2 regions of the Sphingomonas sp. AP28 genome follow, and region 1 is predicted to be linked to the other one. Evidence: riboswitches for the same ligand, from Rfam matches in the RefSeq annotation. Region 1 holds a riboswitch; the other holds the start of a gene.
The links. A riboswitch is a leader RNA that binds a small molecule or an ion and turns the genes downstream of it on or off. The one in region 1 is predicted to bind cobalamin.
Positions count from the first base shown of each region.

Region 1 (7,775 bases):
CCGTTCGTCGGCAACACCTTCAAATTGCTCGCCGATCCGATAGCGTTTTCGGAGGGCATGGCGGCGCGGTACGGCCCGATCTATCGCAATCGCGCGCTCGGCGGGACCGGCGTCAACCTGCTTGGTCCCGATGCGAACGAACTGGTCCTGTTCGACCGCGACAAGATCTTCTCATCCGAACAGGGCTGGGGACCGCTCCTCAACATGCTGTTCCCACGCGGCTTGATGCTGATGGATTTTGACAAGCACCGCGCCGATCGCAAGGCGTTGTCGGTTGCGTTCAAGCCGGAACCGATGCGGCATTATGCGACCGAACTCGATGCTGGGATCGAGTCCGCGATCGGCGGCTGGGCCGGGCAGACCTTGCGCTTCTACGATGTGGTGAAAAAGCTCACGCTCGATCTCGCCGCGACCAGCTTCCTCGGCGTGCCGCTCGGCGCGGAGGCGGACCGGATCAACCAGGCGTTCGTCGACGAGGTGCAGGCGAGCGTCTCGCCGATCCGTAAACCCTGGCCCGGCACGCAGATGCGCAAAGGTGTGAAAGCCCGCGCCTATCTGGTCGACTTCTTCGAACGCGAGATCCCGGCACGACGCACCGGAAACGGCCAGGATTTCTTCTCGCAATTCTGTCGCGCGACCGATGACGACGGTGCGCCGCTGACCGCGCTGGCGATCGCCGACCACATGAATTTCCTGATGATGGCGGCGCACGACACGATCACGTCCTCCGCGACCAGCCTGCTGATGCTGCTCGCGCGCAACCCGGATTGGCAGGAGCGGCTGCGAGAAGAGGTTGCGGCGCTCGACCCGGCGATGCCGCTGACCGAGCAGCTCGATCGCCTCGTCCTCACCGAATACGCATTCAAGGAATCGCTGCGGATGATGCCGCCCGTCCCGTCGATCCCGCGGCGCGCGCTCAAGGATTTCAGCTTCGGCGGGTTCGATATCCCGGCGGGCACGAGCGTGAACACCGGTATCACCTATACCCACCGGATGGCGGAGCACTGGCCCGATCCCGACAAGTTCGACCCGATGCGGTTCACGCCCGAGGCGTCAAAAGGGCGGCACCGTTTTGCGTGGGTGCCGTTTGGCGGCGGCGCGCATATGTGCATCGGCTTGCACTTTGCGACGATGCAGATGCGACTGCTGATCGCGCATTTGCTCACGCGCTACCGGATCGAGGCGGCGGCCGGCAGCGGCGACGCGTGGCAGGTCTTCCCGATCCCGCGCCCGAAAGATGGTTTGCCGGTGACGTTCGTACCGCTTGCCACCCCGTAATAGTGTGTCATCTTCGCGCGGTTCATTCGAAGGAGCCGTTCGTTGCGCTTGACCCTTGCCCTACTCCTGCTCGCGGCGACGCCGGCCTATGCCCAGCAACAACCGGCCGCACCGGTACCTGCCCCCGTACCTGATGGCCCGACGCGGAGCTTCACTGGGAGCGACCTGTTCGGGCTGACGATCGCGGCCGACCCGCAGATCAGCCCGGACGGCAAGACGATCGTCTATGTCCGCCGCACCGGCGACGTGATGACCGACAAGATGCAATCGTCGCTCTGGCTGATCGACGTCGCGAGCGGTCGCCAGACGCCGTTCGCGACCGACGGCAGCAGCCCGCGCTGGTCACCCGACGGGGCGCGCATTGCCTACGCCGCGCGTGACGGTGAGGGATCACAGTTGTTCGTCCGCTGGATCGGCGGCGCCCAAAGCGCACGGATCACGAGCTTCCCCGGCGATCCACAGGCTCTCGCCTGGTCGCCGGACGGCACCAAGCTCGCCTACATCGCGACGGTAGCGGGCGAGGGCACCAAGCTCGGCACGCAGCCGCCCAAGCCCGAGGGCGCGAAATGGGCCGAGCCGCTGACGATCATCGACCGCGTCAACTACCGCAACGACGGACCGGGCTATGTGAAGCCGGGCTACGACCACCTCTTCGTGGTCGGCGCGGACGGGGGCGCGGCGCGGCAACTCACATACGGCAAGTTCGACGATGGCGGTCCGCTGTCGTGGACGCCCGATGGCCGCAGCATCGTATTCGCCGCGATCCGCGGACCAGCCGCCGACCGCCAGGTGATGAACTCCGACGTGATCGCGGTCGATGCGATGAGCGGTACGATGCGGACGTTGACGACGCGCGACGGCCCCGACGCGCAGCCACGCGTGTCCCCCGACGGCTCGAAGATCGCGTGGCTCGGTTTCGACGACAAGCGTCGCAGTTACGAGAACACGCTGCTCTATGTCGGCGACCGCGACGCCGCCTCGCCGCGCTCGCTGACCGCTACGCTCGATCGCGCGATCGAGGACGCGGTGTGGTCCGCCGATGGTCGCAGCCTGTATGCGAGCTACGACGATCACGGCCAGCGCCGCGTCGCCCGCATCGGTGTCGATGGCCACGTCACGCCGTTGATCGACAACGTCGCGGGCGGCGGGCTCGATCGGCCCTATACCGGCGGCGAGTTCTCGGTCTCGAAGGGCGGGACGATCGCCTATACCGGCGGCGATGCGAGCGCGCCGGCCGACGTATGGGTGCTGGCGGGCGGTAAACCCCGCCGCCTGACGACGCTCAACGCGGTGCTGACCGGATCGAAGGCGCTCGCACAGGTCCGAAAGATCGCGGTGACCGCGCCCGATGGTCGCCCGATCGACGCATGGCTCGCCACCCCGCCGGGCCGTGTCGCAGGCCAGCGCGTACCGCTGATCCTCGAGATCCACGGAGGCCCGAACGCCGCCTATGGCCCCGGCTTCGCGACCGACATGCAGCTCTACGCCGCCGCCGGGTACGCAGTGCTCTGGACCAACCCGCGCGGCTCGACCTCCTATGGCGCCGAGTTCGCCAACCTGATCGACAAGACCTACCCGGCCGCCGATTACGACGACCTGATCGCCTCGGTCGATGCAGCGATCAAGGACGGTACCGCCGATCCCGACAATCTGTTCGTGACCGGCGGCTCTGGCGGCGGGCTGCTGACCGCGTGGATCGTCGGCAAGACCGACCGGTTCAAGGCGGCGGCGACGCAGAAGCCCGTGATCAACTGGATCAGCGAGGCGCTGACGATGGACAACACGCTGTTCACCTCGCGCTACTGGTTCACCAAGCTGCCGTGGGAGGATCCGATGAGCTATTGGAACCGCTCGCCGCTGAGCATCGTCGGCAACGTCAAGACGCCGACGCTGGTCGTGGTCGGTGGCGACGATTACCGGACCCCGGTGAGCGAGTCCGAGCAATATTACGCGGCGCTCCAGATCCGCGGCGTGCCGACCGCGCTGGTGAAGGTGCCAGGCGCTAGTCACGGCGGCCTCGCCGCTCGCCCGTCGCAATCCGCAGCGAAGGCGTCGGCGATCATCGCCTGGTTCGATCGATACCGGAAGCCGCCCACAGCAACGGCAGCAACACAGGGAGCAGCACAATGACGATACGGTACATGATGCTCGCCGGCGTGGCGCTGGTCTCGACGGCGGCGGTGGCGCAGGTCCAGCCGCCGCGCGTCGCCAAGAAGCCGTTCCAGGTGACGTCGCCCAACGGCGCGCGCGAGGATGATTATTACTGGCTGCGCGACGACACGCGGAAAAACCCCGAGATGCTCGCCTATCTCGCTGCGGAGAATGCGTACGCCGATGCGCAACTCGCCTCGCTGAAGCCGCTCCAGGCCAAGCTCTACGAAGAGACCGTCTCGCATATCAAGCAGGACGACAGCTCGGTGCCGTATGCGAAGAACGGCTATTATTACGGCTCGCGGTTCCAGACCGGCGCGAACTATCCGATTCTGGAGCGCCGCAAAGGGAGCCGTACCGCACCCGCCGAAACGCTGTTCGACGAGCCGGCGATGGCGAAGGGTCACAGCTTCTTCGCGCTGAGCGATTGGGCAGTGAGCCCCGACAACCGCCGCGTCGCCTGGGCAGAGGATACCGTTGGCCGTCGCCAATATGTCCTCAAGGTGAAGGACCTCGCGACCGGCGCGCCGGTCGCCGACACGCTCTCGAACATCGAGCCGAACGTCGTCTGGGCAGACGACAACAAGACCATCCTCTATGTCGAGAAGGACCCGGTCACGCTCCGGGGCTACCGCGTGAAGGCGCACGTCCTCGGCACGCCCGTCGCCAGCGATCGGCTGCTGTACGAGGAGAAGGACGACACCTATTCGATGGGCGTCTCGCGCACCGCCGACGACAAGTTCGTCTGCATCGGCGTGAGCAGCACGGTCAGCGACGAGCAACGCTGCGCGCCGGCTGCGGCCCCGACCAGTTTCACGATCGTCGCACCGCGCGCGAGAGAGTTCCGCTACAGCGCGGATCACATCGGCAACCGCTGGATCATCCGCACCAACAAGGCCGCAAAAAACTACAAGCTGGTGACCGTCGCCGACGCCGATCTGGCCAAGGGCACGGCCGCATGGCGCGACCTCACGCCCGCCAGCGACACCGTCTTCATCGAGGGCTTCAAGCCGTTCGACGGGTTCGTCGCGATCGACCAGCGCGAGGGCGGCAACCGCATGATCCGCGTCCTCAGCGATGCGGGCAAGTCGACCGCGGTCACCGCGGACGAACCCGCCTATCGCATGTCGCTCGACGTCAACGAGGAGACCGCGACGCCGTGGGTCCGCTACACCTATGGGTCGCTCGTGACGCCGACGACGACCTACGAGGTCAACACGAAGACCGGCGAGCGTCGCGTGCTGAAGGTCGCCCCGGTGCCGGGCTACGACACCGCGAAATACGTCACCGAACGCGTATGGGCACCCGCACGTGACGGCACGCGCATTCCCGTCTCGCTGGTCTACGCCAAGGGCACCAAGCGCGACAGCACCGCACCGCTCTTCCAATACGCCTATGGCAGCTACGGAATTTCAAGCGACCCGGCAGTCGATCCCGGCCGGATCGGCCTGCTCGATCGCGGCGTGGTGTATGCGATCGCACATATCCGCGGCGGGCAGGAGATGGGGCGCGGCTGGTATGACGACGGCCATCTGCTGAACAAGAAGAACAGCTTCACCGACTTCATCGACGTCACCCGCTATCTCGTCGCGCAGAAATACGCGGCGAAGGACCGCGTGGCGGCGATGGGCGGCAGCGCCGGCGGGCTGCTGATGGGCGGCGTCGCGAACATGGCACCGGCGGACTACAAGCTGATCATCGCGCAGGTGCCGTTCGTCGATGTCGTCACGACGATGCTCGACGCGTCGATCCCGCTGACGACGTTCGAATATGACGAGTGGGGCAACCCCGCGCAAAAGGCGTCGTACGACTACATGCTGAGCTATTCCCCGTACGACAACGTCAAGGCGAAGGCCTATCCGGCGCTCTATGTCGGCACCGGGCTGTGGGACAGCCAAGTACAATATTACGAGCCCACCAAGTGGGTCGCCAAGCTCCGCGAACTCAAGACCGACACGAACCCGCTGCTGTTCCGCGTCAACATGGAGGCAGGCCATGGCGGCAAGTCCGGCCGGTTCGAGCGCTATCGCCAGAATTCGGAGTGGCAGGCGTTCATGCTGCAACAGCTCGGCCTCGCGAAATAGCGCGACCGTTGGCACGCGACCCAAAGCAGGGTACCGAACACGCGGGACGCGGCTTCCAGCCGTCTCCCATGATCGCGTCGGTGCCCGGAAGGGCTTGATTGGGAATGCGGTGCGGACGGTTCGCCGTCCCATGCCGCGGCTGTCCCTGCAACTGTAAGCGGCGAGCGAGACGCACGAGCCCTTTTCGCGAGGGCAGCCACTGGGTGAAAACCTGGGAAGGCGTGCATCGAGCAGCGACCCGCGAGCCAGGAGACCTGCCGGCGTCTGGTCGCTCTTGTCCCGGTCCAGGGGGTGGCCGAGGCACGGTGAACGCCGCCTGCGTGACACTGGCTGAGCGACGACCATGTGGCGGGGGCCGCATCGGTGTCGTGCGTCGGCCGCTCATGGCGTCCGGTCGTCGCGTGACCCGGCCGTTCGCGGCAGGCCCCGGTCCTCGTCGGACGCTCGGGGTTTGTGCATGACGACTTTGACACTTGAAAGACCGACGCGGGTTTCGACCCGAAAGCGCATCGGCTGGATGTTCGCAGGCTTGGTCGCGGCCAACATCGCCGCATGGTGCTGGGCGTTCTCGCTGTTCCACGCCCAACCGCTAATGCTGGGCACAGCCTTGCTGGCCTGGGGGCTCGGTCTGCGTCACGCGGTCGACGCCGACCACATCGCCGCGATCGACAACGTGACGCGCAAGCTGATGCAGGACGGACAGCGCCCGGTTGCGGTCGGCTTCTGGTTCGCGATCGGCCATTCGGGGATCGTGCTCATCGCCGCCGTCGCGATCGCACTGACCGCGAACGCGCTGTCGCAGTTCGAGGCGTTCAAGCAAGTCGGCGGGGTGGTCGCCACCGTGATCTCCGCGGTGTTCCTGTTCACGATCGCGGCGATGAACCTCATCATACTCCGGTCGGTCTGGCGCACCTTCGGCCATGTCCGCGGCGGCGGCACCTATGTTGAGGAGGACCTCGACCTCCTCCTCGGCAACCGCGGTTTGCTCGCCCGGCTGTTCCGCCCGATGTTCAGGCTGGTCACGCGGAGCTGGCACATGGCGCCGCTCGGCTTCCTGTTCGGACTCGGTTTCGACACGGCAACGGAGGTCGCGATCCTTGGCCTCTCGGCAAGCCAAGCCGCCGACGGTCTCTCGATCGGTGTCGTCCTCGTCCTCCCCGTACTGTTCGCGACCGGCATGGCGCTGGTCGATACCGCCGACGGCGTCGTCATGCTCGGCGCCTATGAATGGGCGTTCGTGAAGCCGATCCGCAAGCTCTACTACAACATCACGATCACCTTGATCTCCGCCATCGTCGCGATCGCGATCGGCGGGATCGAAACGCTGGCGCTGCTTGGATCGAAGCTCGGCTTCACCGGCGGGATATGGGACGTCGCCACGGCGCTCGGCGAGAACTTCAACGGCCTCGGCTTCGCGATCATCGGCCTGTTCGTACTCTGCTGGGTGCTGAGCTTCGCGATCTACCGCTGGAAACGCTTCGACGAGATCGAAGTCGTGCACGGATAGCGCCGCCATCACCGAGTTGGACGCGCGCTCGATCCTCCCCCGCCAGGGGGAGGTGGCGCGAAGCGACGGAGGGGGAGGGCGGCGATCACGTTTGCTCTTGTCCTCCCCCTCCGTCTGGCAAGCGCCAGCCACCTCCCCCTGGCGGGGGAGGATTCGAAACTAGCGATATGCGAATTGGCACGCCCTCGGAAATCCTCTAACCCACCCCCAAGGCTCGGTTTCACCGAACCTCACAGATCGCGCCGGTGCCCTTCGGGGCTTGAATGGGAATGCGGTGCGGGAGTTCCTCCCAATGCCGCGGCTGTCCCTGCAACTGTAAGCGGTGAGCGAGACGCACACGCCCTTCACGAGAAGGGCAGCCACTGGGTGAAATCCTGGGAAGGCGTACGTCGAGCCTCGACCCGCGAGCCAGGAGACCTGCCAGCGCAACGGTCGCTCTTGCTACGATCCAGGGGATGGTCGCGGCACGGTACTCCGTCTGAGCGACGAACGCGTGCGGCCCTATGGTCGTGCGTGCGTGTGCTCGCAGGAGAATATAATGTCCGATCGTTCGCCCAATTTGGCAAAGGTCCCCGTCACGATCGTCACCGGCTTTCTCGGAGCCGGCAAGACCACGCTCATCAGCCACCTGATCCGCAACGCGAACGGCCGCCGTCTCGCCGTCGTCGTCAACGAGTTCGGCACGCTCGGCATCGATGGCGATATCCTCAAGGGCTGTGCGATCCCCGATTGCCCGGCGGAAAACGTGATCGAGC
Region 1 covers NZ_CM155283.1:538,067-545,841, forward strand. Annotated here, with positions in the region: gene AC1MH0_RS02245 (cytochrome P450) at 1-1,278, shown strand, start outside; gene AC1MH0_RS02250 (prolyl oligopeptidase family serine peptidase) at 1,321-3,408, shown strand; gene AC1MH0_RS02255 (S9 family peptidase) at 3,405-5,513, shown strand; cobalamin riboswitch at 5,575-5,789, shown strand; gene AC1MH0_RS02260 (HoxN/HupN/NixA family nickel/cobalt transporter) at 5,971-7,020, shown strand; cobalamin riboswitch at 7,247-7,459, shown strand; gene cobW (cobalamin biosynthesis protein CobW) at 7,559-7,775, shown strand, end outside.

Region 2 (7,775 bases), 1.1 Mb from region 1:
CGTCGAGCCTGACGTCGCCGGTGCTGCGGTCGACGAGCGCGGCGGCGGCCTTGACGAACGTGCTCTTGCCGGCGCCGTTGGGGCCGAGGATCGCGGTGACTCGACCGGGGCGGAGGTGCGCGGACACGTCGCTCAGGACGGTGCGCTTGCCGAGCTTTACGCCCAGCGACTCGATGATCAGATCCATGCGCGACCTCGTTCCCTGACCAGCAACCCAAGGAAGAACGGCGCGCCGATCATCGCCATCGCGACGCCGAGCCGGATTTCGCCCGCGCCGGGTGCGAGGCGGACCAGGCTGTCGGCGGCGAGCACGAGTGCAGCGCCGCCGAGCGCGGAGGGCAGCAGCAAGGCGCTCGGGCGGTGGCCGAAGATCGGTCGGAGCAGATGCGGCACGACGAGCCCGATGAAGCCGATCACGCCCGTCACCGCGACGCCCGCACCGACGACGAGGCCGGTGCCGAGCACCACCAGCAACCGGACGCGGCCCATCCGTGTCCCGAGCGACCGCGCCGCCGCCTCGCCCAGCGCCAGCGCGTCGAGCGAGCGGCCGGTGAGCAGGAGCAATACCGCGCCGACCACCATCGGCGGCAACGCTAGCTTGATGTCGTCCCAGCCGCGATCGGTCAGCGCACCCATGATCCAGTCGATCACCTCGGCGACCGCATAGGGGTTCGGCGCGATCGAGATCAGGAACGCGGTCAGTGCGCCGGCGAGGCTCGACAACACCGTGCCCGCGAGGATGAAGGTGATCGCGCTCGGCGACCGCCACGTCAGCGCGGCGAGCAGGGCGACCGCGCCGCCTGCGCCCAACATCGCCGCGACGAAGATTGCGGGGCCGGAGCCGAGCCCGAACACGATCGCCGCAACCGCTGCGAGGGCTGCGACCGACGACACGCCGACGACGGCGGGATCGGCGAGCGGGTTGCGGAGATAGCCTTGCAGGACTGCGCCCGACAGTCCGAGCGTGGCGCCGAGCGCGAGCCCGAGGACTGCACGCGGGAGGCGGAGCTCGAGGATGATCCACCAGCGCGGGTCGCTGGAGAACCAGGCGGAGGCCGGCACCCAGACTTTCCCGCAACCTAGCGACAGGGCGAACAGGACGATCACCAGCAGGACCAGCGCGACGAGCTTGAGCCTGCGGGTCACGACACGCTCGCCCGGATCGCGGCGAGGCGTTCGAGCGCGGGCGGGATCGTCGGGCCGCCGCAATTGATCAGGGCGCGCGGGAAGACGGCTTGCGGTGTGCGCGGCAGCAGGCGGTGGCGCAGCGCGGTACCGCGGCTTTCGCGCTCGGAAGCGATCACGACGGCAGGTGGCTGCGTCACGATCGTCTCGGCGGACAGCGTGCCGGTGTGCGTCAGGCCATAGGTCGCAGCGGCGTTGCGGAAGCCGACGCGCGTCATCATGTCGTTCAGCAACGTGCTCCCCCCGGTCGCGAGATCGCCGCTGATATAGAGCAACGCGCTCGACGGCATGTCATCCTTTGGCCCATCCTTGCGGCTCCAGCGCGCCACCGCGCGGTCGATCTCGGCATTGATCCGCGCGCCGCCCATCGGTGCGCCGGCGGCGTCGGCGATCTGCGTGACCTGCGCCTGGCTCTCCGCGATCGAGTCGGGGATGCCGACCAGCAGCGTCTTCAGACCGGCGCGCGCGTACGCCGCCTGAGTCGCGGGCGGCGTGTAGGTGCTGGCGATGACCAGATCTGGGTGGAGCGCGATCACCTCCTCCGCGGTCCCGGCGATCCCCCGAAACCGGCGCGCGACGGCGATCGGGATCGAGGTCGCGGAGGGATCCTTCGAATAATGGCTGATCGCGGCGATCCGTGCGGGCGGCAGGATGCGGACCAGTACCGAATCCACGCACGGATTGGTCGAGACGATCCCCCCACCTACTCCCGCGCCGGGGGGTTTTGCGCAGCCCCCCAGCAGGAGCGCGAGGAGGATCGCCCCGCGCCTCACTTCAGGCGCAACCGCACGCCGCCATAGGCCGCGCGGCCGTAATTGCCGTAGCCTGCGATCGTCTCGTACCGCGAGTCGGTCAGGTTATCGACGCGGCCATAGACCGCGAACCGCTCGCCGATCGGCAGTTCCGCCCGCACGCCAGCCAGCGCATAGCCGTCGAGGCGCGTGGTGTTGGCGGCGTCGTCGAAGCTGTCGCCGACCATCGTCACGGTGCCGCCGACCGACAGCCCGAATGCGAACCGGTAATCGGCATCGACGCTTGCGGTCTGCTTGGGGCGGCGTGCGAGAACATTGCCGAAATTGTCCCCGATCGAGCGGTTCTCGATGTCGATATAGCTGTAGTTGGCGGTCAGCGTCAGCGCGTCGACCGGACGCAGCGCGAGCGTAAACTCGACGCCGTCCGCTTCGGCGCGCGCGACGTTGTCGTAGACGCCGAACGGGCGATTGGCGCAGATCGAACCGGGTGTCGTCAATTCGGCCGGGCTGCAATCGCGGAAGTCGATCTGGTTGCGCGTGCGACGATTGAAATAGGTCACCCCGACGCGGGCGCGGTTGTCGAGGAAGGCTTGCTCGACACCGACGTCGAAATTGCGTGCGGTCTCCGGATCGAGGTCGCGATTCCCGTAGTCGGAGAAGAGCTGGTACAAGGTCGGCGCCTTGAAGCCTTCCCCGTAGCTCGCGCGGACGGTGGTGCCGGTGCGTAGTGCGAGCGCTGCGTTCGCCCCGAACGTCGTGTGGCTGCCGAAATCGTCGTGATCGTCGTTGCGGACGCCGCCGGTGATCGTGAGGATATCGAGCGGCTTGACGATCAGCTGGCCGTACACGCTAGTGATGCCGGTGTCCGCGAACGTGAAGCCGTCGTTGAAGCGGCTGTTCTCGCGCTCCACGCCTGCGACGATTCGGACCTGGTCGAGCGGGCGGAAGTCGCCTTGGTATTCATAACGCTCGCTGCGGCCGCGACCGATGAACGACGGATCGCTGCCGAAGCTCGGGTCGTAATTGTCGCGGTTGATGTCAGCGATCGTGAACGCGACGCGGTTGTTGAACCGACCATCGGCGAAGTTGGCATGCAACCCGGCATAGCCGTACGCCTCGCGAGTCTTCGAATATTCGGCAGTGTCGGCGAGTACATAGTCAGGGGCCGGGAAGCCATCGATCGCGACGCGACTGTCGGCGAAATAGCCGCGCAGGTCGAGGCCGATGCCCGGCGCGAACTCGACGCCGACCCGCCCGGTCGCGCCATATTGGCGGTAGCCGTCGCGCTCGGTGCCGCTGGCCGCCGACGAAATGCCGTCGGTGCGCAGATAGCCGCCGGTCAGCGATCCGGATACCGGACCCGACTTGCCCGACACGCCCGCGCTCGCGAACACGCTGTCGGCATAGCCATATTCGGCGTTGGCGCGCGCCTGCACGCCTTCGGTCGGCGCGGCGGTGATGATGTTGACGACGCCGCCGATCGCCTGGCTACCCCAAGGCACCGAGTTCGGGCCGCGCAATATTTCGATCCGCTCGACCGAGCTCGACAGGAGGTTGCCGAAGTTGAAGCCGCCGCCGGTCGACGACGGATCGTTGACGCGCACGCCGTCGATCACGACGAGCGTCTGGTCCGCCTCGGCGCCACGGATGCGGACGCTGGTCAGCGCGCCGACCGTGCCGTTGCGCGTGACGGTGACGCCCGGCGTGGTCGCGAGCAGGTCGGACACGACGACCGTCTGCCGGCGCTCGATCTCGGCGCGGTCGATCACGGTCACGGCCTGGCCGATCTCGCTCAGCGGTTGTGCGGCGCGGGTTGCGGTGACGACGACTTCGGGAGCGTCGGGGTCGGGAATGTCCTGCGCATAGGCGGGCGATGCGATCGCCGCGGCGCTCAGGAGAAGGAAGAATTTCGTCATCGGCTGCGTCCTAAACGGAACCGCCAGCGACCATTCGCCGGGCGGCCAGACGTCTCTCGCTCGAGGAAACCCGGCATGACCGGAGCACTCGTCCGCGCCGGACACCCGCCCGCGCAGTGGATCGACCGTGAGAGGCAGGTCTCCTGGCTTCCGGGTCGCCGCGCCCACTCCGCCTTCCCAGGTCGAAACCCAGTGGCATCATCGGGGTGGCCGCTATCCGGTCACAGTTGCGGGTACAGCGCCGGTCTTGCGGACATATCCGCGCACCGACTTCCCTTTGATCCCGTCGCCGGGAACCCTTCACGGTGGTGGCATTAGTCGCGCCCCAATCACGGGTCAACGCGGAGCCTGCTGATGGGCCAGCAGGCTCACGGTCCATCGCACCACCCCGGCGAAGGCCGGGGCCCAATTGGGAGACGTCGATAACGGAGCGCGGTGGCTCGTTATTGCCACCTTTCCAATTGGGCCCCGGCCTTCGCCGGGGTGGTGACTCGTACCAAACGGCACGCTCCTCAACCTTGTTCTCCCGCGAAGGCGGGAGCCCAGACTGGGTCCCCGCCTTCGCGGGGAAACATGCTGTCTTTCTTGCCCTGGCTGCGGGCGGATTGACTCTTACCGAAGCCCATAGCGCAACCCGACCCAGATCGTCCGCGGCGTAGCGCGCTCGACGACGTTCGCGCCGCTGATTCCTGCCTCAACGCGCTCGTTGAACAAATTTTCCCCGCGCACCTCGGCCATCAGCGAGCGCATGATCGGGAGCGCGGCATACGCATCCAGCGTGGTCGCCGGATCGAGCACCCGCGTGTTCTGGTCGTCGTCATACTGCCGCCCGATATGCCGCACGGTCAGCGACACCGCCGCCGCATCGCGCCGCCAGTCGACCGTCCCCGACACCTGGTCACGCGGCGTCTGCGCCGGTCGCAAGCCGTCCAGCGCGGCGGTGATCCCCGAACCCTCGACCTTCGAGTTCGTGTGCGACCAAGATGCCTGCACGCCAAACGGCCCCGGTCGATACGACGCATCCAGCTCGAACCCATGCGCGCGGATCGCGTCGAGGTTCTGACGGACGCGGTAGGTGGCGACACCCGGCAACACCTGCGGCGGATTGGTCGTCGTGACGTTGGCGATGGCGTCCTTGAGCCGGTTGTAGAAATACGTCGCGGCAATGCTCACGCCCGGCGCAGGCGTCAGCGTTACCCCGCCCTCGACCCCCGTCAGCCGCTCCGGCGACAGCAGCGCATTCGCCGCGGTCGCATCGTTGCCGACGCGGAATGGTCGATACAGTTCATTGAGCGTCGGCAATCGCCACCCGCGATACCCGGCCGCGCGCAACGTGATCGCCTCGACCGGCTGATACGCCACGCCCGCCCGGCCGGTCGTCTCGCTGCCATCGCGATCCGCATAGCGCAGGTTGGTCAGCGCTGCGCCGCCCGCCAGCGGCCGCTCTGACAGATAGCCGCCATCGATCGACCACCAGTCGACCCGTCCGCCAAGACTGAAAGTGAAGTCGCCCGCGACGAGGCTCCCATCGGCGAACACGCCGGTCGTCGTCGTACTCCCGCCAGCCTCGCGCCGCCGCGTCGGCGCCGCGTTGACGAACGTATACAGCTCCTGAGTCTTCCCGCTGACATCGCGAACATCCGCGCCCAGACGCAGCGTGATGCTCTCGCCCAGCGGCGGAGCGATCTCGATCCGTCCGCCGAGCCCGGTAGCCGGCGTATTATACTGGTTCAGCGATTGGATCGCGGTCGACCGCGCGGCATTGATACTGTTGAAGCTGCTCGCGAACGCCCGCGTCTGCAGATACGCCAGCGCCGAATACCCCCAGCGCCCGCGCCCGACCAGCCGGACGCTCGCATCCGCGCCTTCGCTCTTGTTGTCGGTAAAGTCGCTCCCCCGGTCGCGTCGATCGGTGAACGCGCTCGCATTCATCTGCAATTCGGTCTTCGCGCCGATCCCGACGACGGTCCGCAGCGCCCCCGACGCCTGCTCGTACGGCGCGGCGCGATCGACGATCCCCCGGCTCTCCTCGACGGTCGGCGTGAAGCCATCCCCCCGCGCGTAAGCGCCGGACAGGGTGGCAAACCCCGACCCGCGTACCAGTGCGGCCGACCCCTGCGCATCGACCGAATCCCGGCTGCCATACGCGACACTGCCCTGGAAAGGCCCCGCCCGGTCCGGCGTCGCACTCTCGAGCTCGACCGTCCCCGCCAGCGCCCCTGGCCCCTGATACCCGCTACCGCCGCCGCGCGTCACGCGGATGCGCCCGAGCCGTCCCGTCGCATAGGCCGGAAACGCGACCCAGCCGCCGAACGGATCCGCCTGCGGCACGCCGTCGAAGATCAGCAGCGCGCGACTGGAGGCATTCCCGCCGATCCCGCGGAGCGAAATCCCCTGGCTGGTCGGGTTGGCGCTGCGCGAGTCCGACCGGCGAAACTGCTGAAGCCCCGCGACGTCGGCCAGCACGCTCTCCAGGCGATTGCTCGCATTCGCCTGAATCCGGTCGCGATCGATCGTGACGATGTCGTACACACGATCGCCGGGCGCATCGGCAAGCCCGCGCCCGGTGACGACGATATCAGCCGGCTGGTCGGCAGGCGCGACGGTCGTCTGCGCGACCGCGCTCCCGGACGAAATTAGCACTAAGGCGAGCGTAGAGAGTGAGATACGGATCATCGCCGCCGCATGGCAGCTTTTCCGCCCGCCCGGAATACACGTCCGACGTCAGGCCGCGCCTAGCTTTGCCGCGTTGCGCGCAATCGCCGCCGCACCCGCCAGAACCGCTGCATCCTCGACGAACCCCGTCGGCGTCTGGCCGTATCGCGACATTGCCGCCATCCGCGCGCGCCAGCCGGGATAGGACGCTGCGACCGCGGTCAGTCCACCCACCGCGGCGCCGATCCACCGCTGCCGCCGCGGGACGAGCGAAGCCCCCGCGATCGCCGACGTGACGAACCGCGCGGCCAGCCCGATCGCGACGATCCGGTCGGGCGCGCTCTTCTGCTTGTCACCCGCCATCTCGCCGATCGCGAGTGCCAGCGCACCCGCCGCGACGACGGGATGCGACAGCAGCTTCGGCGCACCATTGTCGGCGGGCAGTTCGTCGCGAGCGGCGGCGATGGCGACCGCGGCGAGCGGCGTCATCGCGCGCTGGCCACCGACGAGGCCCATCAGGAAGGATGCGAGCATGGTGATCTCCGGAAAAGCAGGTTCGACCGCATCAACGCGCGCAAGCTCAACCGGGGTCCGCCGTTTGAACCGACGGGCGATCCCTTTGATTCAGCACGGAAACCCGGACGCATGTCGGTCGTTCATCGCGGTATCTCCCAACGCTTCAGGACACCGATCGATGAGATTCGATGACAAGATCATAGTGATCACCGGCGCCGCCTCCGGCATCGGCGAAGGCGCCGCGCGTCGTTTCGCCGCGGAAGGTGCGACGCTCGTACTAGGCGACAAGGACACGGACGGCCTCGCGAAGGTCGCCGCCAGCCTCGATGGCACGACCGTCGAAACGTTCGAAACCGACGTTTCCGACATGGCCGCCTGCGAGGCGCTGGTGGCGCGCGCGGTCGACAAGTTCGGCCGCATCGACGTGCTCGTCAACGACGCCGGCGTGGACCATCTCGGCAAGCTCGACGAAGGCGACCTCTCCGAATTCACCAAGGTCATCGAAACCGACCTCTACGGCGTCGTCCACATGAGCCGTGCCGCGATCGCCACGTTGCGCGCGAACAAGGGCTGCATCGTCAACGTCTCGTCCGTATCGGGCCTCGGCGGCGACTGGAACCACAGCTTCTACTGCGCCGCCAAGGGTGCGGTGACCAACTTTACCCGCGCGCTCGCGATGGACGAGGCGAAGCACGGCGTCCGCGTCAATGCGGTCAACCCGTCGCTGACCTACACCGCGCTGACCGCGGGC
Region 2 covers NZ_CM155283.1:1,616,995-1,624,769, forward strand. Annotated here, with positions in the region: gene AC1MH0_RS07320 (ABC transporter ATP-binding protein) at 1-187, opposite strand, end outside; gene AC1MH0_RS07325 (FecCD family ABC transporter permease) at 178-1,146, opposite strand; gene AC1MH0_RS07330 (ABC transporter substrate-binding protein) at 1,143-1,859, opposite strand; gene AC1MH0_RS07335 (TonB-dependent receptor plug domain-containing protein) at 1,955-3,853, opposite strand; cobalamin riboswitch at 3,970-4,169, opposite strand; gene AC1MH0_RS07340 (TonB-dependent receptor) at 4,466-6,529, opposite strand; gene AC1MH0_RS07345 (DUF4126 domain-containing protein) at 6,578-7,042, opposite strand; gene budC (meso-2,3-butanediol dehydrogenase) at 7,203-7,775, shown strand, end outside.
Region 2: it holds a riboswitch for cobalamin, as region 1 does, so the genes downstream of both, AC1MH0_RS07335 (TonB-dependent receptor plug domain-containing protein) here and AC1MH0_RS02260 (HoxN/HupN/NixA family nickel/cobalt transporter) in region 1, are expected to answer to the same signal.